4 regions of the Bacillus sp. 3255 genome follow, and region 2 is predicted to be linked to each of the others. Evidence: riboswitches for the same ligand, from Rfam matches in the RefSeq annotation. Region 2 holds a riboswitch; each other region holds the start of a gene.
What was found. Region 2 has a riboswitch for cyclic di-AMP ahead of J2X61_RS34155 (resuscitation-promoting factor). Riboswitches for the same ligand answer to the same signal wherever they lie in the genome.
Positions count from the first base shown of each region.

Region 1 (7,577 bases), on a different contig from region 2:
GGCAATTGCTCCAGCGTTAAGAACAAGGCGGATGTGACATCCTTCTCAGCCGCGGCAGCGATTGGATAATGATCAAACAACTCGATATGCAGCCCCGTCCCCCCAAAAACGGAAAACCAGATGAAGCTAAAGAGGCTTGGTACCAAAAGAACGCCTAGAACGAACTCCTTAATCGTTCTGCCTTTGGATACTCGGGCAATAAAGGTTCCAACGAAAGGCCCCCAAGCAATCCACCATGCCCAATAGAATAAGGTCCAAACGCCTACCCAGGAGCCTTGTGTAAAAGGTGTCATTCTCAAACTCATATACACAAGATTTTGCAGATACCCTCCTAGTGTCGAAGTAAACAGATCCAAGATAAAGGAAGTGGGGCCGACAACAAAGACGAATGCCATGAGTAATACGGCAATGAGCAGATTGATGTTGCTTATCAGTCGGATTCCTTTATCCAGCCCCGTCGTGGCAGAAATTAAAAATAAGACAGTTACCACGGCTATTATAATCACTTGAACCATGGGATTTATTGATATTCCCAACATATGATTCAACCCGCCGTTTATTTGAAGGGCTCCAAGCCCAAGTGACGTAGCTACGCCGAATGCTGTAGCAATAATCGCAAGTGTATCGATTAAAGCTCCGACACCTCCCTCTGCTAATTTCCCAAGTAAAGGTGAAAATGCAGAGCTGATGAGACCCTGTTTATCTTTCCTGAACTGAAAATAGGCAATAGCTAGCGAGATGAGGGTATAGATCGCCCAAGGATGAACCCCCCAATGAAAGAACGAATAACGCATGGCCAATCGGGCTGCTTCCGTAGTAGCTCCGGTTGCTCCTTCAGGTGGAGATAAATAATGCGATAACGGCTCCGCAACTCCCCAAAATACAAGACCTATCCCCATTCCTGCACTGAATAACATAGCAAACCAAGAGACGGTTGAATATTCTGGCTCGTCATCGTCCTTCCCCAGCCGGATCCGGCCATATTTGCTAAAGGCCAAATAAAAAGCGAAAACTAAAAAAGCAAACGTTGAAATTAAAAAAAACCAACCGAAATTTTTTATGGACAGGTCAAACATTGAAGTTGCTGTTGCAGCAAGCTGTACAGGAGCAAAAGCCCCCCAAAGTACGAATATCAGAATAATACCTATCGAAATATAAAGCACCATCTTCTCAAATCTTCCTTTCATCCGGACTTACTTGTAATATTTACCTTGGAAATACAAATAATGCGTATAGAAGAACCACTCTAAGATCATCCGATCTTAAAGTGGTCTATGTACATTCGTATTAGGTCACGTTGAGTTTCTTAACAAGTCGGCCGATCGTTGTCCCTTGAACCAGCAGCGAGAACACGACATTGCTGAACGTCATAGCTAACAGCAAATCGCGCCCTTCAAAGTTGGGGGAAATGCCCAATATCAACGCAATGGACAATGAGCCTTTTAACCCTCCCCAGGCAATGACCGGTTTCCAGATCCGCGGGACTTCTTGGTCAAAAATAAGACTTACATATACAGCTATGAACCTCGCTGCAAGGACAATCAGAATACTGCCGCTAATTTCAACCCATTTCTCGGCGAAATGAATATTTGAAATCTCAAGCCCCACCATCAGGAAAATCAATGCATTGGCGATAAACGCAATTGTTTCCCAGAAAGAATCCATCTTGTCATGCGTTAAGTCCGACATTCCCGTGTTCCTGCCATAGGTGCCAAGCAAAAGCCCTGCAAATACAACCGCTATAACCCCGGAGAAATGAAACATTTCCGCCAACTCGAAGGCGCCATAGAAGAGGATGATGGAGAGGCCGATCTCCACAAGGTAATTATCAATACTGGAGGTGATTTTCGAGGCGATATAACCTGTTGCAACGCCGATTGTTACACCCCCTAGAATAATCTTAACAAACTCCAATGAGCCGTGCAGTACGCCTGACATGGTCAGTACGGTTGTCCCTAGGGCTATTTTAAAAAGAACAACCGCTACACCGTCATTCGCCAAGCTCTCTCCCTCCACAATGATCGATAACTTCTGGTTTAAGCCCATTGATTTGAAAATCGTTAAAACGGAAACAGGGTCTGTCGCCGCCATCAACGCACCAAAGACGAGCGCTTTTTGCAAATCAAGACCTAATAACCAAGATGACAGCGCTGTTATCAGAACAAAGGTCAGAAAGGTTCCTAACAAAGCAAGCAGCAGTATCGAACGCTTATGGTCTACGATTTCACCAAAAGGCAGTTTGAGCGCAGCATCTCCGATCAGAGCCGATAAGAAAATCAGAATCACGGCCGTCTGAAAGACATGATCGGAAACCACGAACGTTTTGATTTCGTGAAGAGCCTCGATGGGGAATAGGCCTAACAGAAGTCCTGCAACGACAAGTAAAGTTGGATACGGTTGTTTTATTTTATCCGCCACATACGCGATTGCAACTGCGATTCCCAGCAGAACCAGCCAATAGTGAAACATGAAGGCCCCCTAAATAACCCTTTTCCGCTATTATGCGTAGGTTGGTCCTTCCTTATTATTACTGCGCCCTCCTCCCCTCTGTAAGGGACTTGTACGCTAGAAATTCGACCGGACCGGGTATCTGCAAGCAAGCTTGCCGAAGCGGTTGGGATCCGTCCGCTGAAGTGAGGTCTGACGATAGATGCGATTAATCGCGGTTAAGCAGCGAAAGCGGAAATACAGTGCGTTATTTTGCCCCCAAACCGCCTGTCGGGGACGGATAGGGAAATACGATCCGCTATTTCGCAGATTTCCTACCCGAAGAGAGGAGAATTGGTGAAATAAAGGCTTGTATTTCCTTCTGATTCCTCAAATCCACCTGATTGTTGGAAATAGCGTATCCTATTTCCGCTCAAGCCGAATTGAAGTGTCGAAGGTGGAGGCTAGCTCTCATACAAAATAGAGGAGTCCCTCCAGGGAAGGACTCCTCTCAACATTTATCGGCAAGGCAAATCCGGAAGATCATTAACGGAAATAATGTCTTCCGCCAGCTTCCTCGGCTTCTTCCACAGGTTCTCACTGCCTGGCAAATCATCGAACCAGGCGGCATCGGGGGGACATTCGAGTATCATGAACTTCCCATACTGCTCATCGCGCGATTGATGGTATTTCAAGTAGGCCTTGCCGCCTTCGATCGCAAGAATCTCAATCTTGCCCGAGGTATGGCTCATAGACAACCTCACTCTTTTGCCAAGACCCGATGTTAATGATTTGGCTGCTTCGACCAACCGATAAACCTTCTCTAAAGGCAATACGAACTCCCGGTTACCGGCAACCGGACGATTAACAAAGAAGTAATAAGGCGTAACGCCAGCCCACGATAACTTATCAAGTAACTCCGCGAGCACGGATGGATCATCATTAATTCCTTTAAGGATCGGCGTCTGATTCACTACGATTGCACCGGCATTATGTAAGGCATCGAAGGCTTTCTTGGCTTCATTCGTAATTTCTCTGGGATGATTGATATGAGCCATTACATAGATTCGTTTATCAACAGTAGAATAGGATTTAATAAGTTCAAGCAAGGCATCATCTTCGTATATTCGCATTGGGTTAAAAACAGGAATTTTGGAGCCTAGCCGCACTATCTTCACATGATCGATTTCACGCAATCGCTCTACGATGTTCTTTAGTTTGGATGTCGCGAGTATTAAGCTGTCTCCACCGGTCAACAATACATTGTTAATCTCGGGGCGGCCTTCAATATAGGCAATACCCGGATCGACATTCGCCATCGCTTCATTCACATCATGCCGAAACAGTCTTTTGCGGAAGCAATATCGGCAGTAAGCTCCACACACCTCAGAAACCAGCAATAATGCCGTCGTCCTATATTTATGCTGACAGCCGGGAACCACATAGTTGGTATCTTCATCGGATGCATCCCAGCGTCCGTACTCCTGAAGCTCTCCCTCATTCGGAATGATCAGCTTCTTAATCGGATCATTCGGGTCCGACCAATTAATCAAATTCAAGTAATAATCATTCACACGAAATACGAACTTTTCCGTTATTGCTTTTAGCTTCCTTCGTTCCTGTTCAGGAATTTCCGTGATTTTCTCAATATCGGTAATATATTTCGGCTGTGCCATAGATGATCCTCCTCGAAATTCAGATTCTGACTAACGATCTGTCGGGATTACGGATTCCCCATTACCTCCTTTGCGGCATGATGGCTATGGATGGGCGTATGTAGACAAATAAAATAGACCCGCATGAGGGCGCAAACCGTAAACGTACGGTCTAGTCCTTCAACGACAGGTCTAATCAAATAAAAAGACCCGTCATGCGGGTCAACATGCAATTATTTGCATAGTAAATCATTGACCCATCCACTGCTGACGAGGTTAGCTGCCGGGCTCGGGAAAGATGGTTCCCTACATAAAGATTCGCCCCAAAAAATTGGTTCCCCCGCTTCCCGAAATTGTTAGATTCCGGAAATTAAGCGTAGTTTTATCTTACACAACTATGTTGTATTCGTCAACGGAAGTCCGGTTGGTCCGACACATTTTAAAGCTTGCGGTTCTCCGGACGTAAAGCCCACGAGACCATATTCAGGGCCGCATAGCAAAGCGGAAGGATAAGTGGAAACCCGTAGTCGGCAGCAAACACATGAGAGAAAGCCGCACCGGTCATGACGAAGAAGATTCCGGCATAAGCCCATTCTTTGAGCCGCGGGAAACCCGGCACGACGAGAGCGATGGAGCCCAGCACTTTCCAAATCCCAAGGATCGTCAAGACATACACGGGGTATTCAAGTTTGGCCACTAGCTCCAGGTTCCCCTCTAACTGCATCAGCTGCCCGATACCGCTTATCGTCATAGATGCTGCCAGCAGTGAAGTGACGATCCAATAACCGATGCTTCTTCCTCCGGGTCTTGCTTCTACTCTCGCGATTGTTTCCGTACCGATCATCTTACTCATTCATGATCTCCTCCTATTTTAACGTGCCAAATGACGATTTATAATTGGACACCATTCAGTGTCATATTGATTATATGACACCATTCGGTGTCACGTCAACCTCTTTTAATCGCAACTTTCGAAAACCACTGTACGTACGGCAAAAAAAAAGAAAACGACAGCACAGGACGAAAACCTAGTCCCGGACTGCCGCTTATGATCTTGTGTTGCCCTGCTCAGACGCTCTCGGACGGTGCGTGCCGTTCCTTGGCGAACGTCCGCAGCAGCGGGGTTCGCAAGCTCACCCACCAGAAGGCTGCAGTCGCCGCCAAACTAAGCACCGTGCATAATATGAACGCCGAGGCGAAGCCAAATCTGGACGAATACCATCCGCCCAGCACGGCGCCGACAATTTTGCCCGCACCTAACAAGATAATCGAATTGAACATCAGGCCCGTTGCCTTCAGTTCTTTCATCACATGCTCGTTCACATAATGCGAGAGGCACAAGTAAAACAGAATATACGTCCCGCCGTGGAGCGCCCACATGATCACAACCGTCTGCGGCGTCAGTGCCGTTGCATATAGCAGCCAGCGGATCACATGAATCAAGCCCGAAAACAGCAGGATGTTGACCATACCGAAGCGCCGGAAAATCCAATCGAACCAAATCATGAACGGAAACTGACTGATCGAACCGATCGCAATTCCCAGACCAATGATCTCCATACTGACGCCTTGCTCCTGACTATAGATCGCATGAAATGAGAAGAAGAACCCTAACGTCGAAGACAGGATGAAAGCATACGTATATAGCACCATAAGGGGCCGATGTTTGAACAGTTCTGTCACCTTGACCTTCTTCTTGCCGTTCTGATGGCCTTCGACCTTGGGCAATAGCAGCGATATGACGAACGAAACGAACATCACGACGGAAGTTACGAGAAAGATGCTGTGAATATTCCGGGCGAACATCCAACCCGCCAATACGGACATGACCGCATACCCAACGGAGCCGAATGTACGCACTCCGGAAAACTTGACGATTCCTTTCGAGGAAAGCTCCAGCGTAATGGCATCGCTTAGCGGGTTAATCGCCACTTGGAAGAAGCTGAACACGACCATGGCGAGCAGCAGCAGCCCGAACGAGATGCCGGACCACTGTACGAGCCAGACCGATAGCGCGGCCAGCAGAATGCAGCATACAAGCACGTTGTTTTTGTACCTTGAACGGTCACTTATAATTCCCCATAGCGGTTGTGCAATCAAGCCGATAACGGCGCCGACTGAGGTCAGGATCCCAACCTCGAAATTCCCAAGCCCGATCTCCGTATAATACACACTGATGTAGGAGAAGAAAGCACCGGTACTCATATAGATCAGCGCGTAAAACAAAGACGTCTGCATCATGATTTTATTCATCGTCGTCCACACCTGCAGCATGCCGCATTCCCTTATGTATCATGCATCCCACCGCTTTCAACTTGAATTGCGTGCTTCTTGCCTCATCGCTTTGATTACCTATTTCGATGGCATCCGCATGTTCTCCTTTCTGACTTGTCTGCGGCTCGAAAATAAAAAGAGGCTGCTCGCGGCAGCCTCTTCATGGCGGAACTTAAGTTGTGCGTTCAATTCCTACTGGCAGATCGGTTGACTTCTTGCAGAAGCTGGATCATAGCGGACGCGACACCAATATGCGTGGCCAAATGCTCGGAGGTTGCAAGCAGGAGCTCTCCCCGGTTGTCCGCTTTCAGAAAGTTCTCTTTCACAGGCACTTCCAATTTCCCTCTCAACGTCTCATTGATCAAATAACGCTGTTCTTTTAATTGCGCGATAAGTATATCCCAGGTTGGCGGCTCTTCGGTCCAATCCGAAGCTTTGGTCCGGTAAGCGAACATATTTTGATAAGTAGCCGGGATAACTTGCGGCAGGTCCGCAAGAGCGAACACGTGGAACTCCGTCACGACAAGCACATGCCCGACATGCCATAGAAGATTTGTTTCAAAGCCTGCAGACACAACTTGGCGTAACTCGGCGGGACATTTGCTTACCAGGTCAATAAAAGCGTCATGTTGTTTGTTAAACGAATGGAATACGAATGGTTCTCTCATAGTTAGCCCTCCAGAATGATATTAGTAGGATGATGTTCTTGCCCGCGTATATATGGAAACCGAATGAATCGGGTGATTAGTCAAACAGCTTGGCATATGCACCGTAGCCTTGGTCTTCGAGCGCTTGCTTGGGGATAAACTGTAACGATGCAGAATTTATACAGTATCGAACGCCCGCCGGTTGGGGTCCGTTATTGAACTTGTGACCCAAGAAGGAATCAGCCTTCTTGCTTCTAACCTCAGGAGCGACAGACAAGAAGCCGCCGCTATGCGTCACAACCAGATTGTTGGGCTCCAGCGGTTTGGTGAAATTCGGCCAACCCACACCTGCATCGAATTTGTCCTTGGAACTGAACAGCGGCTCGCCGGACACGATATCCACATAAATGCCCTCTTCGTGGTTGTCCCAGTACTCGTTGTGAAACGGCTCTTCGTCCCTTCCATGTTGAGTGACTTCATATTGGAGCTTGGTCAGTGTTTGGAGCTTAGCTTCCTTGTCCCCATCTTGCTGCATGTTCACGATCCTGTCACTCCCCCAGATTGGATCTAAGCT
Region 1 covers NZ_JAVDUS010000007.1:316,183-323,759, reverse strand. Annotated here, with positions in the region: gene J2X61_RS13500 (glycine betaine uptake BCCT transporter) at 1-1,166, opposite strand, end outside; gene J2X61_RS13495 (cation:proton antiporter) at 1,288-2,469, opposite strand; gene J2X61_RS13490 (KamA family radical SAM protein) at 2,946-4,103, opposite strand; cyclic di-AMP (ydaO/yuaA leader) riboswitch at 4,332-4,469, opposite strand; gene J2X61_RS13485 (DoxX family protein) at 4,522-4,935, opposite strand; gene J2X61_RS13480 (MFS transporter) at 5,151-6,356, opposite strand; gene J2X61_RS13475 (DinB family protein) at 6,542-7,024, opposite strand; gene msrA (peptide-methionine (S)-S-oxide reductase MsrA) at 7,101-7,577, opposite strand, start outside.
Region 1: it holds a riboswitch for cyclic di-AMP, as region 2 does, so the genes downstream of both, J2X61_RS13490 (KamA family radical SAM protein) here and J2X61_RS34155 (resuscitation-promoting factor) in region 2, are expected to answer to the same signal.

Region 2 (7,577 bases):
AATAAATCTCGTCACCCCGCTGATCCAGCTTCGGCGGGTTATTCGCGTTCCCAGCTGAGGCACGTCAACGAACCAGTTGAAGAAGGCGTAAAGCCGTGCCTGCTGCTGCTTTTCCCTTGTAATGAGGTAATCCCAGCCGATGACAAATTTGGTGACGTAATGCGCGGCGGTCAGCCAAGCGAGCGTCAGCAGAAGAGCGGCTGCGCTTGCCCAGAATACGCTGCCCAGGAATTGCAGGGATACGAGGCCTGCCGTAGCGATCCAGCGAAAGCCTGCCGAAAGCCGTCTAGCCCGCTCGCTCGTGAACCGGCTCTCCTGCCAGCTTGCCAATAAATTGGCTACCTTTATTAATAGTAGAAGAACCAGCATGACGAGAAAGTGCTGTTCGGAAGACCCGAGACAATGGTGGTACAGCGGCCATAGGACGACCCAGGCAATGAATGTCCAGAAAGCCTGCAGAGCCAGACTGTACATGAAGCTGCTGCGGAAGTAAGGGCCCATTCGATGCTCGGCGGGAAGCAGGAACATCCGGTCGGCGCCCCTGACCAACGTGCGAATCGGGCTTGATGCCAGCAGGGGGACAAGCAGCAGGAGGACGACCCAAAGATAGGGATAATCTGTCGGAAGACGCTGTAATATTTTTGCATAATAATAGGAAGAAACGATGACAAGAAATAACAGCAGGCCGAAAAAATTGCTGCGTGCCGCATACTGCAGATAGCCCATGGATTCCTTCATATAATGTTCGAATCTGCGCTGCCACAGGGTGCGGGTGTCTAGGTCCATGGCATTCATAAGGACTCCCCTTTGACCAGTTTATAGAAGATGTCGTCCAGTGACGCTTGCTGGAGCCCGGTTTGCTGACGCAATTCGACTAAATCTCCCTGTGCGACCATATGCCCTTTGTGCAGAACGACATAGTTATCGCAATATTTCTCAATTGTAGACAAAATGTGTGACGAAATCAGGAAACTTGCGCCTCGGCGTTTCATCTGCACCATAAGCTCCAATAAAGAGCGGATCGCCAAAGGATCGAGGCCGAGGAACGGTTCGTCGATAATGTACAAGGAAGGCTCGATAAGGAAGGCATTCATGATCATGACCTTCTGTTTCATTCCTTTGGACAAGTGGCTGGCGAAGGCGTTCAGCTTGTCCTGCATCTGAAATTGCTCCAGAAGCTTCTGCGAGCGCGACAAGTAATCCGCTTCGTTTAATCCGTAAGCCCTAGCGGTGAGCTCGAGGTGCTCGCGGATCGTCAATTCTTCATACAGCTCCGGACTTTCCGGCACGTATGCGTAAGTTGCGCGATAAGGCAGCGGGTTCTCCGCCAGCGTCAGGCCGTTGATTTTGATCGATCCCTTTTGCGGTTGAAGCAGGCCGAGGATATTTTTGATTGTTGTGCTTTTACCTGCTCCATTCAATCCGATCAATCCCATCATTTCGCCTTGTCGAATCGAAAATGTGAGGTCATGAAGTACAGGTTTATTTGGCAAATATCCCCCATATAAAGCGTTTACTTCTAGAATGGGCCCCATCTCATAGCCTCCCTGAATAGCAAATTATTGGTATTTCGGAACGTATTTCTTTCACGAACATTATAAACAAATTTAGTTTCTAAGCCTAGTTTCGTAGTGAAAACACGAAAAAACCTAGTATTCGTACGTTATAGTGAGAAAAAGGTAGATAAAAAGTGGTTTTATTTCACAAACAAGCGAATTTTAATCGATTTAGCCCTTTTTAATAGGTGTCAATCCCTTTACAGCCAGAGATTAACAGCGTAATATACTTTTCATAATAACTTAATAACCAATTTGCCATTTTTCCATTCGCTGAGTTCCAATTATGGGAACGGGGGAACCACTGTAAGCCGGATTAGCGCATAAGCTGATCAAGCGAACAGAGTGTGTAACAGGGGTGAATCTTGGGTGTTAAACGTAAGTTGACATCCGAGTAGGGCGACTCTCACGTCCGAATCCGTCAGCTAACCTCGTAAGCGTAAGAGAGGTAACGATTGTCGTGCGTGCTATTTTGTGTATTTAACTATGCAAACTAAGCCAGCGAGAAGAGTCCTCTTCTTGCTGGCTTTTTATTTCCTGTAAGGACCTATCCGATCCGGACGACGATTCGCGTACCGGAACTCAGAGGAGGATGAACCGGCAATCGGGGTGAATCGCCGATTCGCAGCTCTATATTCAGCGGGCTGGCGGTGATGAACACGTTAAGTTAAATTTAAACCTTAGTCGCGTCAAATCTAATCATGCTGTAACCTGGCGGCGAGGCTTTGAAGGAGGACCGAAGAAGTGGGCAGTATCTCTTTAAGCGAGACCCATGTAAAACGATCATCCAGCATGTCCTTCGCATTGCGATGGAAGCATGAAAACTTGCGTTTGATTTTGAGTTTGGCTCTTATCTCAATCGCAATGACTTTCATGTTTTTGGTGTTGTTGTACGGTACGGCTACCAAGAGCGTATCCGTGGTTGTGAATGGACAAGAAACCGTTGTGCACACGAAGCAATGGGTCCTGCAACGCCTACTGGATGAACAAGCCATAACGATTGGTGAACACGATGAAATATCTGCAGAGCCTTCGACTACGATCAAGGGCGGAGATAAATTCGTCATCGAACACGCTTCCCCAATTCAATTGACTGCTGATGGAAAGACCACCACTGTTTACACAACTGCAAGAACGGTCGAAAGTGCATTGCAACGTTTACATATTGCACTTGGGGAGCAAGATAAATTAACTCCTGAACCGACAGCCGCTCTGAACGCCGGCGATGAGATCAAGATCGTCCGCGTAAAGAAAGAGACGGAGGAAGTGACCGAAGCGATTGCATTCGATACCGAGAAGAAGAACGATGCATCGATGCTTAAAGGCAAAGAGCAAGTTGTTCAAGAAGGCAAAGAGGGCGTTCTGCTGAAAAAGAAAGAGAAAACGTATGAAGACGGTGTACTCGTTGCGGAAGCCGTTGTAAGCCAAGAAGTGAAGCAAGAAAGCGTCAATAAAGTCGTGTCCGTCGGCACGAAAAATCCCGTTGTTGTTCTATCGGCCTCATCTCCAAGTGTGGATGAAGTTTCTAAAAATGGTGTTACATTCGGCTATAAGCAAATTCTGAAAAATGTGAAGCTGACCGCCTATTCGGCAGGGGTTGATTCGACAGGCAAAGCGGAAGGAACTCCTGGGTACGGTAAGACATACACAGGAACTACGGTTACTGAAGGCAGAACGATTGCAGTTGATCCCAAGGTGATCCCGCTCGGATGGTGGGTTTACATTGAGGGTGTGGGCTTCCGTCGTGCCGAAGATATCGGCAGCGGTGTGAAAGGCCAAATGATTGACGTATACTTCGAAGACCATAACTATGCCAATAAATTCGGAACGAAACAAGGGTACACCGTATATGTCGTAGGACCAAAAAAACCGTCTGAAAACTAAGTGTAAACGTCTGTTATAGCGGGAAGAATGTCATATATACGTGGCCAGGCTGGCAGTCTGGGCGAAAGAAGAGGGGTCCCCTCTTCTTTTTCTGCGTAGATAAGATATTATATATATTAGGCTTGCAATGGCCGTATCTGGGGTACGGAAAGGGAATCGATTTATGATCAAAGAAGTCATTGTCGTCGAAGGCAAGGATGACACGGCCGCGATCCGCCGAGCTGTCGAGGCGGATACGATAGAAACCGGCGGCTCCGCCATCGGGCAAGCCGTCTTGAAACGCATTGCGCTAGCGCAGCAGCGCAGAGGCGTTATTATTTTCACGGATCCCGATCACGCCGGCGAGCGGATCCGCAAGATTGTCGCCGCCAAGGTGCCGGGCTGCAAGCATGCCTTCATCACGCAGGAGCAGGCGGAGTACAAGGGCGACATCGGCGTGGAGAATGCATCGCCGGAGACGATCCGGCAGGCGCTGCAGAACCTTCGGACGGAGTACGAAGGGGCTGTCTCGCAGCTAACCATGGAGGATCTCGTGAAGGCAGGGCTGATCGTCCATCCCGAGGCTGCGTCACGCCGGCTCGTTGTAGGGAACGCGCTTGGCATCGGCTACTGCAATGGCAAGCAATTTTATAAACGATGTGCGATGTTCCAGATTTCGCGTGAGGAATTCGAGGCGGCTCTGGAGCATCTGGAAACGACGAATATATAGATAAATGAGGTCTATAGGATGAATATACCCGGCAATCCCGTGAATGTAACAGCAGAGGACGTGGCAACACCCAGCAAGACGAAGCAAATTATCAAGAAGCATAATCTCGTGCTCAAGAAGAGTCTGGGTCAGAACTTCCTGATCGACCAGAACATCCTGAGCAAGATCATCTCGGCCGCCGAGCTCGGGCCGAATAAAGGCGCGTTGGAGATCGGCCCCGGCATCGGGGCGCTCACCCAGCAGCTGGCCAAGCTCGCAGGGCGCGTCTTGGCCGTGGAGATCGACCAGCGTCTGCTGCCTATTCTAGGCGAGACGCTGGAACCGTACCCGCATGCCACCGTCGTCCATAGCGACATCTTGAAGACCGACCTGCCGGAGCTGTTCCGGCAGCACTTCGCGGGCGTGGATGGCGTCAGTGTCGTCGCCAATCTGCCCTACTACATCACGACGCCGATTATCATGAAGCTTCTCGAAGAGAAGCTCCCTCTGGAGAATATTGTCGTGATGATTCAGAAAGAAGTGGCGGATCGCATGGCCGCCCGCCCCGGCACCAAAGATTACGGCAGCCTCAGCATTGCCGTTCAGTTCTACTGCGAGCCGGAGCTCGTCACGATCGTGCCGCGCACCGTCTTCGTGCCGCAGCCGAACGTCGATTCCGCCGTCATCCGGCTGCGCGTGCGCCAAGCGCCGCCGGTCGAGGTGGCGGACGTGGACTTCTTCTTCGCCGTGGTCCAGGCCTCCTTCGTGCAGCGGCGCAAAACGCTGTACAATAACCTGGCTGCGCGGTTCTTTACCAAAGACAACAAGGCCGAGCTGGAAGCGCTGCTGCACGGCTGTGAGATCGAGCCTTCGCGCCGCGGCGAAACGCTCAGCATGGCAGAGTTCGCGCGTCTGTCGACGGCGCTGCGCGCGCACGGCTGCAAATAAACCCGCACCAAATGCCCAGTCCCGCCATAGGATAACCCTAGGAGGGGATTGGTGCGATGAGGCAAGGAGATTTTGTAACCCGTAAATCCTATGGCGGCGACGTCATGTTTAAGATTGAACGCATTGAACAACTGAAGGCTATCCTGCGCGGTGTCGATTATAGATTGCTTGCAGATGCGCCCTTAGTGGATTTAACGTTGAGGAACCCAGCCGATTCGGCGGATCTGGATCATCCCCGGTCGAGTTCGCCGGAGTTCCGAGAATCGCTGCGGAGACTCGCAGTATCCCAGATGCAGCTGCAGGAGAAGAATCATCATTCCGTGACGCATAACCAGAAGCCTGGCATGGGGTATTTCGAAGTGCCCGGCAAGGTGCTGCACTTGGACGGAGACCCGACCTATCTGCGCAAAAGCATGCAGCTTTACGGAGAGCTGCGGGTACCGGCAGAAGGCTATTATATTCCCGAATCCCAAATGGCTGACGCACTTCACCGGCTGCTTCCGCAAATCAAGCCGGACATTGTGGTCATTACCGGGCATGACGGCATTCTGAAGCATCGCAAAGCGGCCGGTCCGAGCGGTTTGGCCAGCTATAAGAACTCGCAGAACTTCGTCAACGCGGTCCATGTGGCCCGGCAGTATGAACGCAATCGGGATTCGATGATTATCGTGGCCGGTGCCTGTCAGTCGCATTTCGAGGCGCTGCTGCGCGCGGGGGCGAATTTCGCTAGCTCGCCGGCCCGTATCCTCATACACGCCCTGGATCCGCTCTGTATTGCCGCGAAGCTGTCTTATACGTCAGTGAAGGACACCATATCCATGCTGGACATTATGGACTTAACGGTAACGGGTCTGGACGGACTGGGAGGCGTAGAGACGAGAGGGAGCTACCGGATGGGGGTTCCTGGCATTCAACATACCGAAGAGCATACGTGAACGGTGCTTACTCATATAATGACACTTTCCTAATGGCCGGCTCCTTGGCGGAGTTGGCGGGGGAGTGTCTTTTTTTATTGGAAAAGTGTGAATAATTTGCGAACTTTGGAGACAACCTGTACAATGGGCAATTCGAGAATTAGGCGAAAATGCCGTTGACAACTGGATTGAGGTGCTGATATAATATTTGACCTCATTTGACATGCCTGTCAGAATGGGTTATAATTACTTAGGAAAGAGGTGGTAGTTGACAATGGCAAAAAATGCGCTGTTGGAAATCAAACGCAGTTTGGAGCCCCACGTCGGGCAGAAGATCATGTTGAGAGCGAATGGTGGCCGTCGAAAGACAGTCGAGCGTTCCGGTGTTTTAGAAGAAACCTACCCTTCTGTGTTTATTGTGAAGCTGGACCAAGAATCACACGCCTTTAAACGAGTATCCTACAGCTACGCCGACATTCTTACCGAATCTGTTGAAGTGACGGTGTGCAATGACGACGGCCAGGTGCGAATTACCTATATCCAACATTAAACAACCGTTTCTATAATGAGCAGACCTGAGGGTCTGTTTTTTGCATTGAATGGACCGAAGACCCCTTGTGCATACTAACGTTACTTTATGCTAACCAAGCCAAAGGAGGTTCGCAGTATGAGTCGCAGAAGAAGTGTTATGTCCGAGAGTTTCAAAAACGAGCTCGCCAAAGATCTCGGGTTCTACGAGGTGGTGCAGCGTGAAGGCTGGGAGGGCATTCGAACCAAGGATGCCGGGAATATGGTCAAGCGGGCTATACAGATTGCCCAGGAAACGCTGGTGAAGCAGCAGACAGCCTCAGCGCCGCCGGCACAAGCTTCTTATCGGCAGCCGTATGCTCAAGCGCCTGCTCCGCAGCCATATGCTCAAGCTCCTGCACCTGCTCAGCAACCGTATGCTCAGACGAGCTATAACCAGGGCGGTTACGGCGGTTATTCACCGAATGCAATGACGAATCAGGCGCCAACAGGCTTTCACGGGGCAGGCACGGCCCCTCAGCAAGGATCTCCAGCCGATCAGCGCCCTTCCTACAGCTAAAGCGAATGCTTTAGCTTTTTTTTTGCGCTTTTGTTATAATATTGAAACGGCAAACGAGCAAAAGAAGGTGATTCGGTTGAAAATATTTGAAAAAGCACCGGCTAAAATCAATTTATCCTTAGATGTTTTACATAAAAGACCCGATGGCTATCATGAAGTAGAGATGGTTATGACGATGGTTGACTTGGCTGACCGGATCGAAATGCAGGAGATGTCGCGGGACACGATCATTATATCCAGTCAGGCGGGCTATATTCCGTTAGATGAGAAGAATTTGGCCTTTCAGGCGGCGCGCCTGATCAAGGACCGTTATGACGTCAAGAAAGGCGTCTACATACACTTGGACAAGAAGATCCCCGTAGCTGCGGGACTGGCAGGAGGCAGCAGCGACGCGGCGGCGACGCTGAGAGGCTTGAACCGGCTGTGGGATTTGAATATTCCGATGGAAGAGCTGCAGGTGCTTGGCGCGGAGCTCGGCTCCGACGTGCCTTTCTGTGTAA
Region 2 covers NZ_JAVDUS010000032.1:11,567-19,143, forward strand. Annotated here, with positions in the region: gene J2X61_RS34145 (ABC transporter permease) at 1-795, opposite strand, end outside; gene J2X61_RS34150 (ABC transporter ATP-binding protein) at 792-1,535, opposite strand; cyclic di-AMP (ydaO/yuaA leader) riboswitch at 1,818-2,011, shown strand; gene J2X61_RS34155 (resuscitation-promoting factor) at 2,349-3,440, shown strand; gene rnmV (ribonuclease M5) at 3,604-4,149, shown strand; gene rsmA (16S rRNA (adenine(1518)-N(6)/adenine(1519)-N(6))-dimethyltransferase RsmA) at 4,168-5,076, shown strand; gene yabG (sporulation peptidase YabG) at 5,133-6,011, shown strand; gene veg (biofilm formation stimulator Veg) at 6,265-6,540, shown strand; partial or broken gene J2X61_RS34180 (small, acid-soluble spore protein, alpha/beta type) at 6,658-6,828, shown strand; gene ispE (4-(cytidine 5'-diphospho)-2-C-methyl-D-erythritol kinase) at 7,154-7,577, shown strand, end outside.

Region 3 (7,577 bases), on a different contig from region 2:
CGCTACAGCTACTTCATCGCCCTGCTGGCCTGCCTCGGACAGCTCGTCTTCTTCATCTGGCCGTGGTTGGGCCTGCTCTTCTTGTGGGACTGGCGCGGAGCGGTTTATGCGGCCACCGTCATTTTGCAGATATGGATGTACCGTAAGTTAATGAGCCGTCTGATGAGCAGTAACGGGGAGGAAGCTTATCTGCTTCCGGTCAGTGCGTCGCTGCTGCTGTACACCATCGTTCGCTCCGTATGGCTGACTTGGCGGCAAGGCGGCATCTACTGGCGAGGAACCTTCTACGCCTTACGCGAATTGAAACGAAACGCCAAATAAGCGTTACTCTATGAGCAAAGCTTACGAATCAGTGCTTACCCGGCTTAGACGGTTTTGACGGCTTCTAATGAACGCGATTCATCCGAACGACCCGATAGTACAGAGGGCTGCCTATCTCGTGCTCCACTTCCAGATATCCTTCTACATGGACATAATCGCCCGTCATGTAGGTCGAGGCATCGGCGGAACTGGTGTGTGTCATAAAGAGGAGAGCGGCCTTCTCATTGCCTATTACAAAGCCTGTTTGTTCTTTGATCTGAAACTTATCCAGCACCGTCCCGTGATGGGATCTGGCGATATGGTGAAATTTCCAGGAACCTTCTTCTTTCGTTAGAAAATAAAGCACGCGATTCTTGAAGCTGTTGCTGAATTCCCGCGTAACCCCAATCATGCAAACCTTCTCGCCCAAGCGCAAATATTCATCGATCACGTAGGATTTCAGACGCAGCCGCTGCACATTTTTGTGTTGAATATAGGCTTCCATCTCTTCGATCGTTCTTTGATCCCGGGGATCCTGTCTCGTCGCATAAAATACTTCTCTAATAAACGTATCCGTTTGCAGGCTTCTGGCTCCCTTGAAATGGTTATACGTGCGGAAAAACTGTTGAATGACCCCCCGGATCTCCTCTGGAATGGCAGGCCCCTTATCCACGGTATACATGCTGTCGGTCTTATTCGAATGTCTTATTTTGTGAAACCAGCTTTTCCAGACACTTAGTTGCATGCGTGCGTGTTCACCCGCTCTCTCTGACTTCCAAACATTTCTTCATTATAGGCTAAAAATCATAAAATTTCGATAAAAATCGCATTTTTTTGCATAAAAAGAAACACCTGCTCCCGATGGCTTTCTTGCGAAAGACGCATGGGAAACAGGTGTTCGTGTCGTTCTTACCTTATAGAACTCTTTTCGCTCCGACGTACCTTGCTTTCCAGTACGAGCTGGATAAGCTGTCCACGGCCACGCCTCTGGAGCTAGTCGCTGAGATGAAGCGGCCATTGCCCAAGTAAATGCCTACGTGATTCACGGTTTTGGAAGCGAAAAACACCAAATCTCCGACCTTCAAATCGGTCACCTGGGTGCCTGCTTCACTGTGCATCTCCGCGGATGTACGCGGAAGCTCAATGCCTTTGGCTTGATATACAAACCTTACGAAACCGGAGCAATCGAATCCGTTCGGCGTCGTTCCTCCCCATACATAAGGCACACCCATATAAGCGTTAGCCGTTTGGATGATTTGCTCATTTACGGGTACGGCGGCAGGCGCGGCTTTCGGAGCCGCTTTCGGAGCCGGCGGCGGCGCTATCCAGGCCGGCTTGTGCGATTGTCCGTCCGTTTCTACAATCGCAATCTGGTTAGGTTCATTCCACTCAATCGGCGAACCGAACGTTTCGGTGATGAAACGCAGCGGAACGTAGGTGTTGCCTTCGTAAACGGTTGGAGCGCTTTCCATGCTGATCTTCTTACTGTTCACGATCGCCTGCTGCTGATCGGTAACCAGCATGATCGACTGCTGCTTATTGACCAGCGTGACTTCGATCTCATTGGCCAGCTTCTCCCAGCTTACCTGATAGCCCAGCTTCTCGGACAACACCCGGAGCGGCACTTGCATGATGCCTTGGGCATCGATGTAAGGCTGCACTTCCGGGAACTTCAGCAGCTCGTCATTGACCTGTACCTTGACAGTACGGTCGGACGGAGCGGCTTGCGAAGCCTCGGCGGCTGGAGCTGCAAACAGAGGAACAGCGGCGCAGAGCAGAGCGCATGAACAAATAAGACGTGATGAAAAAGATTTCAAAGCTTTGCCTCCTTGAAGCCTCCGAGGTTAGTTGACGGGTTCGGGAAGAGGTTTTCCCTAGTGCGCCATGGGCAGCGCTCATTCACCCCAAGTAAAGAAGTCCCCCGTACCGGAGCTTTTGCTGCTCCAGGATTCGGCATTTTTTGTCTATGTTAGACTAGCATAGTTTCCTAGAGAGGTACAACTTTTATGGTGAGGTAAGTTTTACCAATGAAAAGCACACCCAGAACAGCAAAAAGGAGTTAAGCAGAATCGCTTAACCCCTTGCCATTAGTTATAGCCGATCACCGATAATGCGCGGTTGCTGACTGCGCTCAGCTGCTCCAGCTCGGATGCGGATAGCTCGAGCGCTGCCGCGGCAACATTGTTACGGAGATGATGCTCATCCTGCGTGCCGATAATGGCGGAAGTCAGCGCCTCTTGATGAAGCAGCCATGCGATAGCGATTTGCGATACGGTTGCCTGCTTCGCATCGGCCAGCTCTTTCATCAGGGACAGAAGCTCCTTCTCCGCCTCCATGTGCTCGGGCAAGAATAACCGTCTTGTACTACGGAAATCATCCGCCTTGAGCGTTTTGCCTTGAAGATGGAAGGCACCGGTTAGAATCCCCTTCGCGATCGAGCTGTAGCTCATAATGCCGATGCTGTGTTCCTCGCAGAACGGTACAATTTCCGGTTCGATGGCTCTGTGCAGCAAGCTGTATTCCGGCTGGATCACATCGATCTGCGCATAGCTTACCGCTTCCTTCAGCTGCTCCAAGGAGAAATTGGACACTCCGATCGCGCGAATCAAGCCTTCTTCTTTCAGCTTAACGAATTCTGAGAGCGTGTCCTGTACCGGGATTTCAAAAGATGGCCAGTGAATGTAATAAATATCTATGTAGTCTGTTTTCAAGCGCGAGAGACTGTTCTCAGCGGATTTGCGCACATCTTGAGGACTCAAGTTGCTTCTGCTCACCTTAGTCGTGATGATACAATCCTTGCGTATATCGGCCAATGCGGCTCCGACGATTTCTTCCGAGTGTCCGTTCCCGTAGCCTTCAGCGGTATCGAACGTCGTAACTCCCTGCTCGAACGCTTGGCGGATGAGTGCTATGTTGTTCTGATCGTTCGTGAACTCCCATGGGCCGCCGCCCAATTCCCAGCATCCGAAGGTGATGGTTGAGATGTCAAATCCGGCATTTCCTAGCTTTTTCGCTTTCACGTTGCCGACCTCATTTCTTTGAAATAAATTTGCGGTATGAAAATATGTCTGCCTTTGCACACGTTAACATATTTAGTATAACGCTTATGGCCACCATTTGCCAAGAAACCTCATCATGGGTGGTTGAACCCCGGCGGCATTCACTTCGTTCTCCGCTGGAAACGAAAAAAGACCACCCGAAGGTGATCTTTCTCTTGTGAAGCGGGTGATGGGAATCGAACCCACGCTACCAGCTTGGAAGGCTGAAGTTCTACCATTGAACTACACCCGCGAATATTTATCGGGACGACACGATTTGAACATGCGACCCCCTGCTCCCAAAGCAGGTGCTCTACCAAGCTGAGCTACGTCCCGATAATGTGTGAAGCTTGATAGAAATGGCGCGCCCTGAGAGATTCGAACTCCCGACCTTTTGATTCGTAGTCAAATACTCTATCCAGCTGAGCTAAGGGCGCAAATAATGGAGCGGAAGACGGGGATCGAACCCGCGACCCTCGCCTTGGCAAGGCGATGCTCTACCGCTGAGCCACTTCCGCACGGTATGTCTTGCTTCTCGCCCGAGCAACTTTATCTCAGAGGCGACAAGGAATAATATATCAGGAATCGAAGACAAATGCAAATGTTTTTTATTCCCAACGCTTATTTAATAAAAATACCGCCAAAAGGTATCACCTCTTTGGCAATACGCCGCAGCAAACTATCGCTCCTCATATGCTCGTCCAACTTGCGGTCCGGCTTGCATGGCTGCAGCAAAACCCGTCCGTTCCCGGTCATTTCCCAGTGGTAGTTCATATGTTGACTCGCCAGCGTGTTGCCGTATACGCACAGACGAAGCTGCGCATTTCGCGGATATGCGACAAGACAGGTGGTGTCCACATATAAAGGCTGCTCCGGATCTAAAGCCATCTGGTACAGCGGCCCCGCCGTCAACAGTCCCAATGATCCCGGACCTTTGAACTGCATTTTCACCAGATCCTGCGTGATGAGCGTATGTTTCACATTTTGCAGGTGAGAGGAGAAGCTGACGCCTTCGGTATAGAACAACACATGCCGGAATTCGTATAACAAATCGTCTTCCGCCCCGATCGGCACGACAGACATGCTGTAGCCGTCAGGCAGCCCCAGCAGAAGCTGAGCGGGACCCTGCAGCCGCGATTGAATCAACCGTTTCTTCCGGTACATGCCAGGCAGCTTCATCAAGGAATCCTCGCGCTGCTCGGACCTCCCTTGGAACGCTGCGATCTGATTCGGATGCAGCACATGAACAACTTCCCCCTGATCCAAGCGCAAGGTGGCCATTCTGGCCTGCGAGTTTGCATGTTCCATAGCCACTTCCATGCCCCAGCCTCCTATTTCATCTGACGCTTCTGCCTCCGCCATACCATGTATCGAAACACGCGCCCCAGCACGAAATAAAGCACTACCAGCGCCGCGGCAGCAACGGCCATGTTCGTGATTTTACGATTCCGCCGCTCTTTATCGAGCGCTGCTTGCTCCATGACTCGTAATCGTTCTTGCAGCTGTTTATTTTCATTAACGAGCTGCTCATTTTGCTCCAACAGCTTGGCTTCCGTTTCTTCAGACCGGCGAATCGTTTCAGCCAGCTGATCTTTCTGTTCTTCTAACTGCTGTTTGGTAGTCTCATATTCTTTCTGAATCTGCTCGATATTCTCTGGCATCTGGTAAATGTCTTTCACGCGATCCAGCCAAGAAGCTTCCGCCGAAGAAGGGTTCATTAGCCCTATGCATATGAACAGAGTTACGAGCACTCGACCGGTCGCCATCGTACTGCGCATTCGCATAGACTTCCCCTCCAATTCGACAATATTCTTTTATTTTACCGCAAAAGTCCCCCTTCCACCACCTCTACCGGATATCGCAAAATCGTCCGTAACTTCGACGTGTCTACCTTTCTCGGATCGGACAAATAGATTTCATGATGGAGCCCGCTCTTCTTCAGATGATTGGCTTCCATGAATCGGTCCATTTCATCGAGCGTCTCCGGTTCCGTCGCATAAGGTCCGACATGCAGCATCTGTACACATCTGCCTTCATGCAATCTTTCGAACTCAACGGATGCGATGATCTTCAGCTCTTTCTTCTTCCTCATTGCCGCTGCGCGGGCCTCTGCGACCTTCTGCTCCGTCACGAATGCGGGCATCCGGATGAGCAGCTTCCAGTGCCACTCCTCCCTTGGGACCTTTAATGCTTGCGTGATATCTCCAAGGACCCACCACAAGCCTTCCAGCTTCGCTACGGTGAAGTCTTTCAGCTCGGCCTTATAAATCCCCTTAACGCCATAGGAAACCGTGTAAAGCGCCTCTGTGGCCCGTGCGAAGGTTTCTCCGTCCGGATCGCCTTTGCCCGTAATCGAAACATACCATAAAGGCTCACAATCGATAACCTGAGGCTTCCTTAGAGCCCCGTAGTAAGCTATGTCCGCTTTGGCCAAATCCAATTTATCCATAAGACACATCCTTCTTGTTTTTCTGTCAGTATACCGGATAAACCCTGACAGCTATCCGTCAGCATAATAGAAAAAAACTTACCCATCGCTAATTTTCGCGAAAAAGGTAAGCTTTTGCCTCATGAATATCGTATGTAATTATTCCCCTGCTGGCGGAGTGAAGGTGCGCTGTGCAAATTCAGCATCCAACATGAAGAAGGCGTTGCTGTCTTTGTCAATGCGCTTCAGCTTATTGATAATGCTGTCGAACATCGCTTCTTCCTCAACCTGTTCGTCGATGAACCATTTGAGAAATTGCATCGTAGCATGCTCACGATCATTAAGCGCCAAGTCTGACAGATGGTAAATCCGTCTAGTTACTTCTTGCTCATGCTTATATGCATGCTCGAAGGCATCGAGGATCGACTTGTACTCGTTCACTGGCGTATCCATGCCGGCGAAAGTTACCTTCTTCCCGCGATCATTAATGAATTTGAAAATCTTCATGGCATGGAACTTCTCTTCTTCCGCTTGCACGATGAAAAAGTTCGAGAATCCATCCAAGCTCTCTGCGGCACAATAACCAGCAATCGCCAAATAGACGTGCGCGGAGTAAAATTCGTAGTTCATCTGCTCGTTCAGAGCTGCTGTCAGTTCATCTTTCAACATGGTAATCGGCACATCCTTTCTGTATGGTTATCATTTGCGCAATCCCCATACATACAAGATTACCAGAACTCCATGTACAAATACAAACAGAAAGCAACAATTTTCACGGATGAAGGGTTCAGGCCATAACCGTCTCGGCCTTGGATTCAGCAATAATTTGCTTAAGCTGTGCATATAGTAAGTCGGGCGAAGCCGCGCATAATAACTCTTTCTTACCGATCATGGCAATGCATTCCTTCTTGCAATGCTTGCAGTTGCCTAAGCAGTCCTTCTTCTTCTGTTTCAAATCCGGATATTCATTCTTCAAGGATTTATATATTTGCTTGGAGCCGAACTTCTCATTCCGACAGCAGTATTTAATCGTTTTCATGTTCGCTCTACCCCCACAGCTGAATTCTATCGCTACACCTGATATTAGTGATAATAATAATCAATGTCAACAGTTAAATGGTGAGAAATGTACAAAAAAGAAGAACCTTCCCTCTTCCTTTAAGGAAAAGAGAAGGTTCTTCGCGATGCGGTCAAGAGGACTCGAACCTCCACGGGGGGTTAGCCCACACGGACCTGAACCGTGCGCGTCTGCCAATTCCGCCATGACCGCGAATTACAAAAGTGAGCCATGTAGGACTCGAACCTACGACACCCTGATTAAAAGTCAGGTGCTCTACCAACTGAGCTAATGGCTCTCACTGCTTAAAAAATGGCGGAGCCGACGGGATTCGAACCCGCGGTCTCCTGCGTGACAGGCAGGCATGTTAGGCCTCTACACCACGGCTCCACACTAGGTATGACCTCAACGAAGGAGGTTGGTTGCGGGGGCAGGATTTGAACCTGCGGCCTTCGGGTTATGAGCCCGACGAGCTACCGGGCTGCTCCACCCCGCGTCGTTATAATAGAAAATGGAGGCTGACGGGATCGAACCGCCGACCCTCTGCTTGTAAGGCAGATGCTCTCCCAGCTGAGCTAAGCCTCCATGGGAACAAAAACTTCTATGGTAATCATGGTGACCCGTAGGGGACTCGAACCCCTGTTACCTCCGTGAAAGGGAGGTGTCTTAACCACTTGACCAACGGGCCCCGAAAAACAGGCTTTTCTTATGTATACGTGACTTTAAGTGGCGGAGAGAGAGGGATTCGAACCCT
Region 3 covers NZ_JAVDUS010000026.1:186-7,762, reverse strand. Annotated here, with positions in the region: gene J2X61_RS31255 (glycosyltransferase family 2 protein) at 1-321, shown strand, start outside; gene J2X61_RS31250 (hypothetical protein) at 386-1,045, opposite strand; gene J2X61_RS31245 (C40 family peptidase) at 1,215-2,117, opposite strand; cyclic di-AMP (ydaO/yuaA leader) riboswitch at 2,119-2,266, opposite strand; gene J2X61_RS31240 (aldo/keto reductase) at 2,388-3,320, opposite strand; tRNA gene J2X61_RS31235 (tRNA-Gly) at 3,521-3,591, opposite strand; tRNA gene J2X61_RS31230 (tRNA-Pro) at 3,601-3,674, opposite strand; tRNA gene J2X61_RS31225 (tRNA-Arg) at 3,699-3,775, opposite strand; tRNA gene J2X61_RS31220 (tRNA-Gly) at 3,782-3,856, opposite strand; gene J2X61_RS31215 (AIM24 family protein) at 3,960-4,658, opposite strand; gene J2X61_RS31210 (hypothetical protein) at 4,670-5,122, opposite strand; gene J2X61_RS31205 (GyrI-like domain-containing protein) at 5,158-5,787, opposite strand; gene J2X61_RS31200 (ferritin) at 5,926-6,435, opposite strand; gene J2X61_RS31195 (DUF1450 domain-containing protein) at 6,554-6,805, opposite strand; tRNA gene J2X61_RS31190 (tRNA-Leu) at 6,952-7,036, opposite strand; tRNA gene J2X61_RS31185 (tRNA-Lys) at 7,049-7,121, opposite strand; tRNA gene J2X61_RS31180 (tRNA-Asp) at 7,137-7,213, opposite strand; tRNA gene J2X61_RS31175 (tRNA-Met) at 7,243-7,319, opposite strand; tRNA gene J2X61_RS31170 (tRNA-Val) at 7,336-7,408, opposite strand; tRNA gene J2X61_RS31165 (tRNA-Glu) at 7,437-7,511, opposite strand; tRNA gene J2X61_RS31160 (tRNA-Ser) at 7,551-7,577, opposite strand, start outside.
Region 3: it holds a riboswitch for cyclic di-AMP, as region 2 does, so the genes downstream of both, J2X61_RS31245 (C40 family peptidase) here and J2X61_RS34155 (resuscitation-promoting factor) in region 2, are expected to answer to the same signal.

Region 4 (7,577 bases), on a different contig from region 2:
ATGAAGCGGGCCTTACGCTTGCTTTTGCCAATACCATTAAATACCATGACAAAGCGAATAAGCAAGCTATTCGGCTTCTGATAGAGGCGGATGCTCTGTCGGCAAGCTGGAGGCAATCGTTCAGCAATCGATTGGCGGAAATGGAAGCATGATCACCGGCGTTATTTTGGCAGGCGGATTAAACCGCCGAATGGGAGGAAAGCCGAAGGCATTGCTGCCCGTACAGGGTCAGCCATTGCTCCACAAGCAGCTCACGGAAATGTCGCAAATTACGAAGCAGGTCGTTATCGTATCCAATGAACCTGAAGTTTTGAAGCCTCACATAACGCTAATTTCCCCGGAAATGGATGTACGATGGGTATCGGATGTCTATGTACAGAAAGGGCCTCTAAGCGGTATACATGCAGCGGCTCAGGCGGCAACGAACGATTGGCTGTGGATCGTCGGTTGTGATATGCCGTTCATTTCGTCGGCAGCCGCACAATTGATGGGCCAATTATGTCAAGAGAAGTATGTCGACGCCGTGATTCCTGTTCTGGACGGCAAGGTTCAGCCGCTGCATGGCGTCTACTCCAGGCTGATCGGTTCGGAAGCCGAAATTTTGTTAAAACAAGAGAAATACAGACTGATGGGTCTGTTGGATCATATTGACTGGCTCCCTGCGGAGAATGGATTATTTGCGCAGCATCAAGTGCCGACGGACTTCGCAGTAAATGTAAATACGCCAGAAAGTTATAAGGATATGTTAGGAAATCTATCATAAAAACTATTATTCTCATCATTTTAGCGCTGAAATCTAGGATTTTGTCATTAAATATGCCATAATGGACAAGGAGAGAAGGTGACCCCTCATGTCGAAGCTGCTGATGGATCGTTTTGGACGAATGCACGATTATTTGCGTATTTCCGTAACGGATCGGTGCAATCTCCGCTGTGTTTATTGTATGCCCGAAGAAGGAATGGAGTTTGAACCGGATGAGAAGCTTCTCACGTTCGAGGAAATCACTGAGGTCGTCCGAGTTTTGGCGAGACTAGGTGTGCGCAAGCTTAGATTAACCGGGGGAGAGCCTCTGGTACGCAAAAATTTGGAGCAATTGATTGGCATGCTTTCGCAAATTCCCGGAATTGAAGATATCGCCCTGACTACGAATGGGATTTATTTGGCCTCGAGAGCCGAGAAGCTTCGCGCAGCAGGATTAACCCGCGTCAATATTAGTCTGGATTCCTTGAAAGCCGACCGGTTCTCCCTAATTACAAGAGGCGGAGATATCAACCGCGTATTGGCCAGCATCGAGGAAGCCTATCGTGTTGGCATATCCCCGATCAAGCTGAATGTCGTTCTGATGAAGGGGATCAATGACGATGAGATTGAAGACTTCCTGCAAATGACGATCGATCGGCCCATTCAAGTCCGATTCATTGAATATATGCCAATCGGTCATCAGGATGATACTTGGAAGAACAGGTATTTATCTCTGACAACCGTGTTGGACCGCTGCAGCGAGAAGGGGTGGAACGCCGTCCCTTCAGATGCGGTGTATGGCAACGGTCCCGCCCAAAATTACCGGATCGACGGAGCCTTGGGCTCTTTCGGACTCATTCACCCGATCAGCGACCATTTCTGTGAAACCTGCAACCGGCTGCGCATTACGGCTGACGGCAATGTGAAACCATGTTTATATTGGTCGGATGAGTTCAATGTTCGCAAATATATCGGCGATGACGCAGCGGTGGAAGACTTGTTCTTCCGCGCTTTGGATATCAAGCCGCAGAATCATGAGATGGCGCAGGCGCTGATGAACGAAGCGCAGTCGCATACGCCGACACTTCGCCGGATGTCACAAATCGGCGGTTAACCCAGGGAGGAACGGACGCAAGTGAATAGCGATACGAAGCTTAAATTTGGCCGAAAGGTCATTTCGGTCGATGAAGCCAGGGGCTTGCTTGCCGAATATGTCAAACTTACGGAAGTCGAGTCTGTCCCGCTATCGGCAGCATACGGAAGACGGCTGGGTGAGGATATAACGGCGAATCATCCTGTCCCTCACTTTCGGCGGTCCGGCGTAGACGGGTATGCGGTTAAAGCTGAGGATATTGAGGCGGCTGCCCCTGACAATCCGATTGTCCTTCGTGTTATTGAGCTTATTCCGAGCGGCACTGTGCCTCAGCATACGGTTCACTCCGGCACGGCTGCACGCATCATGACTGGCGCTCCCGTTCCGGACGGTGCGGACAGTGTCGTTATGCTGGAGATGACGGACGCTCTGCCGCAGCATGATGCAGGGAAGAGTTCCTCTTGCGTAAGCATTAAGAAGCACATGCCCGCAGGAAGCAACATTACGCCTATTGCCGGTGAAATTCGCGAAGAGGAGCTGCTTCTGGCGCGCGGTACACGGATCGGTCCTGGCGAGGCGGCCATTCTGGCAACCTTCGGTTATGCCTATGTCGCCGTCTATCGCAAGCCTAAGGTAGCTATTTACTCTACAGGCTCGGAGCTGTTGAATGTCGATGACGAGCTGGAGCCGGGACGCATTCGCAACAGCAACTCCTACATGCTGGCCGCTCAAGTAGAAGCGGCTGGAGGCACCCCCATCATTATGCAGGCGCTCTCCGATCATGCGGATGAGGTGGAGGCGGCGCTGCAGAAGGGACTGGCCGGGGCCGATCTTGTGCTTACGTCCGGCGGCGTCTCTGTAGGAGACTACGACGTATTGGTTGATGTTTTCAGCCGTTTTGCAGGGAAGCTGCTGTTTAATAAAGTAGCCATGCGTCCAGGCACGCCGACGAGTGCAGCACTGTGGAACGATAAGCTGTTATTGGCGCTCTCCGGCAATCCCGGAGCCTCCTTCGTAGGCTTTGAATTGTTCGCCAAGCCGTTGATTCTGGCGATGGCCGGCTGTCCATCAGCGTATCCGGACGCGGTCACCGCCTATCTGGACGTTGATTACGACAAAGGCTCCGCATATCCGCGTTATGTAAGAGGCATGACGCATGTACAGGATGGCTCTCTGCGAGTGAAGCCTGCTGGCATCGATAAATCCAGCATCATGGTATCCATCAAGGATGCGGATTGTTTGATTTATCTGCCGGCCGGAGGCTCAGGATTCGCAAGGAACGAACGCGTACATATTTATCCTATCCAATAAAATGAGGCCTGCCGTCACTCTGCTTCGCGAAGGAAGCAGGTGACGGCAGGCCCATTTTCACATCATTAGATTGCGAAAGTAGCAAGGATGATGACAAGCAGAACATACAGAACAAGAACAACACCTACGGAACCGTATCCAGTTCCACAACCAGCTGCATATGACATAGTATCCCCTCCGGTTCAAAATTATTTGATTGGGATGTTTCACTATACAACATATGTCTTGTAGACATTTGTTGATTGGACTTATGCCCGCTTTTACTTCTGAAATAAGCCTAAGTATAATAAATAATGAGGTGATCCTAATGAGTGATATTCGTACATTGCAAGCGCAGGAGCTCCCGGAGAGTCTCGCCTTATCCCAGTTTGCTTTTCAATACGAGCTAAGCGCAGAAGAGCAGGCAGAGCGGATAAGCGAGACGGATCCCAAGCAAATATGGGGCTATTATGTGCAGGATAAGCTTGCGGCGAAGCTGCATCTTCTTGATTTCCATACGTGGCTGAACGGTCAGCGTTATGCCATGGGCGGCATTGCTGGCGTAGCTACGTGGCCGGAATACCGGCGCGGCGGGATGGTGAAGCAGCTGCTTATTCAAGCGCTTAAGGTGATGAGAGAAAGAGGGCAGACGATTTCCTTCCTGCACCCGTTCAAGTTTGAATTTTACCGCAAATTTGGCTGGGAAGCGTATGTGGATTACTTGAAGTATGAGATTCCGGCAGATAAGCTGCCAAGGTTCGAAGCCGCAGCAGGCAGCAAGGTCGTGCGGGTGGAGAAAGACGGTGAACTTCTAAACGGGATCTATGCGAAGTATGCCCTGCAGTATAACGGCATGCTGGACCGCGACGGCGTTTGGTGGAACAAATATTTGAAGGCGAAGCAAGGAACGGCAGCGGTCTACGTGAATCCGCAAGGCGAACAAACCGGCTACGTGATTTATCAGGTGAAGGCGTTCACGGCCACCGTTCATGAGATGGTCTTTCTCGATGAGGAGGCAAGGCGCGGATTGTGGAAATTCATCGCGGATCACGATTCAATGATTACGAAGGTGGAGCTCAAAGCTCCGATCGATGACGAGCTGGCGTTCCTGGTGCCGGATCCCCGATTCAAACAGGAAAAAGTTACCTACTTCTCAGCACGGATCGTCGATGTCGAAGCCTTCCTGTCACAGTATGCATTCGAAGCGCGGAGTGAAGCGGAACCCGTCTACATAAGGATTTCGGACCCCTATGCCGAGTGGAATGAAGGCGTTTACCGTTTAACGTTTACGGGCAGCGGAAAGGCGGCACAGGTTGCCAAGCTTCCCGCAGGCGAGCTGCCGGCAGAGGATCATGTGCTGAGCTGCAGCATCCAAACGTTATCGGCCTTATTCATCGGTTATAAGAAAGCCGGATTCCTATCGCGGATCGGCCATCTCCAGGGCTCCGATGAAAGGATCCGACGGTTGGAAGCGGCGATTCCTGAACGGACGACCTATTTGGCGGACTTCTTTTAAATATCGAAAAAATGCGGTTTCCGGCATGCGATTGCCGGGGCCGCTTTTTTGCGTAATAAAAAAATAACCCGTGAATGATCACGGGTTTAGCACGTACACTTTGACTGTTTGGAAACCGAAGCTGCGAAGAGATTGGTTGGAGCCTGGCACATAGATGTCGACTCGTTTGCCTTTAATGGATCCGCCTGTATCCGTGGCATAAGCGTACATGCCACCGGCCGGCAAGCCATTGAAGTTATATCCCTCTATATACAGCTTAGATCCGAGCGGAATCACCGTAGGATCTACAGCGACAGTTCCGATTCGTAGAGGATTGCCCATGTAATCCACTGCGCCATAGCCGCCATTCTCGGACGGGTCAGACGAGTAAGCGGTGGATTCGAAAAGCTCGTAATCCGGTGCATAGTTGTTGCCATCCTTGCTCAAGATGGCTAGTTTACTGCTTGCGTCCCATTTCACGGGAATATCAGAGGCATTGCTTAGGAACCGAAGGGGGACGTAGACGCGTCCGTTTTGAAATTCGGCATGTGTGTCCATCTCGACACGGTTGTTGTCAATTTCCGCTTCTTTCTGGCCTGAAACTAAAGTGATGGAGTGCTTATCATTGTTCAGTGTAACTTTAATTTGGTCGCCTTCCTTCTGCCATTGTACATCATAACCCAGTTTCTCTGTTACGAAACGGATCGGTACTTGTGTCGCATGGTTGTCATCCAAAAAAGGCTGAGCATCCGGAAATTGAACCAGTTTATCGTTGACCTGAACTTTCACGTCCATACTCGCGGCAGCAGCATGCGCATGTGCCGTAAATGGGGAAAGAAAGCCCCCTGCCCAAACTGTGGCGGACACAGCAAGGCAAGTTAACCCTTTAGTTATCATATGCAATTGGTAATCCTCCTTCTAGATGAGCCTCCGAGGTTAGTTGACGGGTTCGGGAAGAAGGTTCTCCCTAGTCTGCTCTGGGTACAGAGCAAATATTCACCCCAAGTAAATCGTCCCCCGTACCGGCACTTTGTCTGTGCGCCGGACTCGGCTTCAGATAGTTTATCACTGACGGACCAGCGGGAACAACCTCCAAAATATGGATAACGGTCGTAGCCGGTACTGGACTTAGGTCTAGGTTGAAAAACAGTCGCGAGTCCGTTTTGGCGAAAATCGATTTCGGCTACGATAGATACATGAAGATTAAGCGAAGGGCGGATGCGAAACATGAGCATGAATCGATCAAAAAGCTGGGCATTGATTTTAATTACGGTGGGCTTGCTAATCTGCATGCACCAACTCGGCATGCACGTTCATCTGATGGGATTGATTGTTCCTGCGGCAATGGTGGGGCTTGGTTATGTAGGGATTAGGAACGATAAAAAGATCGGTTGGGTGATTTTCGGCATTGGGGCTTTGATTCTGATGACGAAGCTTTCCGGACTGCTTGCAGTCGCTTTGGCCGTCGGCCTTATCTATTACGGCTGCCGGATGTGGAAGAAACCTGGTTATTCGTCGAATTATCACGATTATCGATAGGAACATGGGGGGTGTGGCATAATGAGCGTATTCAATCGAATTGGCAGAATGGCCGAATCGGCCTTACAAGAAGCGGCAAGCAAGCTGGATCTGCATGAGCGCGGAGGCAGCGGCTCTGCCGCCGGCGTGTCGCCGCTGGAGATCGAGGCGCTGGAACAGCGCTACGAGGAAGCCTTGCAGCGGACAATCGAGCTTCGCCGGCAGTGCGTGACAGCCGAGGAGATGGCCCAGCTGCGCGGCGAGCAAGCCGAGCTGGCGATGCGCGCAGGCGACGAGGAACTGGCGCGCATGGCGCTGCAGGAGAAGCTGCGCGAGGAAGCAGCGGCCGAGCAGTACCGCGCGCAGTATGCCGGCAGCCAGGACGTGTGCCTGTCGCTGGCGGATGAGTTGGCGGCGCTGCGTACAGGCCGCCGCACGGCGGGACAGCCGCGGAGCGGGCTGTCCAAGGAGGAGGCTCGCGAGACTTGGCGCGAGCTGGAGGCGACCGGCCGCGAGCTTGGCCGGGAAGCGATGGAGGGGCTGCGCATAGCAGGGCGCGTGTCACGCGATACCCTGAAGGAAGCGGGCGACAACCTCCATCAGGAGCTGCGCAGGCTCCAAAAGGAATGGCGCGACAAGAAATAATCCGCGCGGAACCCTGCTGCGCCCTATGCGCCTGCACGGCGCGGCAGGCCCCGGCCATCTGGCCGGAGCCCTACCAGAGCCTTGCCAGAGCCTTGCCCCGCAAGGATTTGCATCTTGGAGGCTGTCCATTCTTGTGGTATGCTAGACATCTATATGATCGAAATAATCGGCAGCCAGAGGAGGTGCAGCGATGGGCGAAGAAACCAAAAACAACCGCAACCGGAATACAGCCCTTGTGCTGATTGGCGCCGGTCTTTTTTTGCTTCTGGATCATACGATCGGCTTTTTCCCCATTCTCGCAATTATTCTGGTCTTGCTGGGCATCCACCGGGTCCGTTCCCGCAAGGAGCGCAAAGGCTTCGTGCTGATAGCCGTGGGGGGAGTCATTCTATTCGGGGATCATGTGACGATTGTCATCTCCATCGTATTAATCTCGTTAGGTGTTTTCTTCATACGATCCAAGCAAATGCAGAAGGACGATACCTATATTCAGAAGCAGAAGCTGGTGGACAGTGTGCGTCTGGGGCGCGAGCCATGGATTATGCGCAACAGCTCGACATGGTATATCATCGGTGAAACGTATATCGATTTATCGCTCGCGATTTTGGAACAAAAGGAAACCACGGTCATTCTGCAAGGGGTTGTAGGGGACGTAGACATCAAAGTGCCGGACGACATCGGCGTATCGGTGGCGGCTTCGGTCACGTTCGGGCAGATTCAAGTGGGCGTCGAACGCGAGTCCGGCGTCATGAACAAGCTGCATTGGCAGTCCCCGAACTATGAGCGCTGCGACC
Region 4 covers NZ_JAVDUS010000010.1:245,907-253,483, reverse strand. Annotated here, with positions in the region: gene J2X61_RS17200 (MOSC domain-containing protein) at 1-152, shown strand, start outside; gene mobA (molybdenum cofactor guanylyltransferase) at 149-763, shown strand; gene moaA (GTP 3',8-cyclase MoaA) at 852-1,856, shown strand; gene J2X61_RS17185 (molybdopterin molybdotransferase MoeA) at 1,878-3,146, shown strand; gene J2X61_RS17180 (GNAT family N-acetyltransferase) at 3,454-4,641, shown strand; gene J2X61_RS17175 (stalk domain-containing protein) at 4,720-5,517, opposite strand; cyclic di-AMP (ydaO/yuaA leader) riboswitch at 5,531-5,683, opposite strand; gene J2X61_RS17170 (LiaF transmembrane domain-containing protein) at 5,854-6,159, shown strand; gene J2X61_RS17165 (PspA/IM30 family protein) at 6,181-6,783, shown strand; gene liaF (cell wall-active antibiotics response protein LiaF) at 6,974-7,577, shown strand, end outside.
Region 4: it holds a riboswitch for cyclic di-AMP, as region 2 does, so the genes downstream of both, J2X61_RS17175 (stalk domain-containing protein) here and J2X61_RS34155 (resuscitation-promoting factor) in region 2, are expected to answer to the same signal.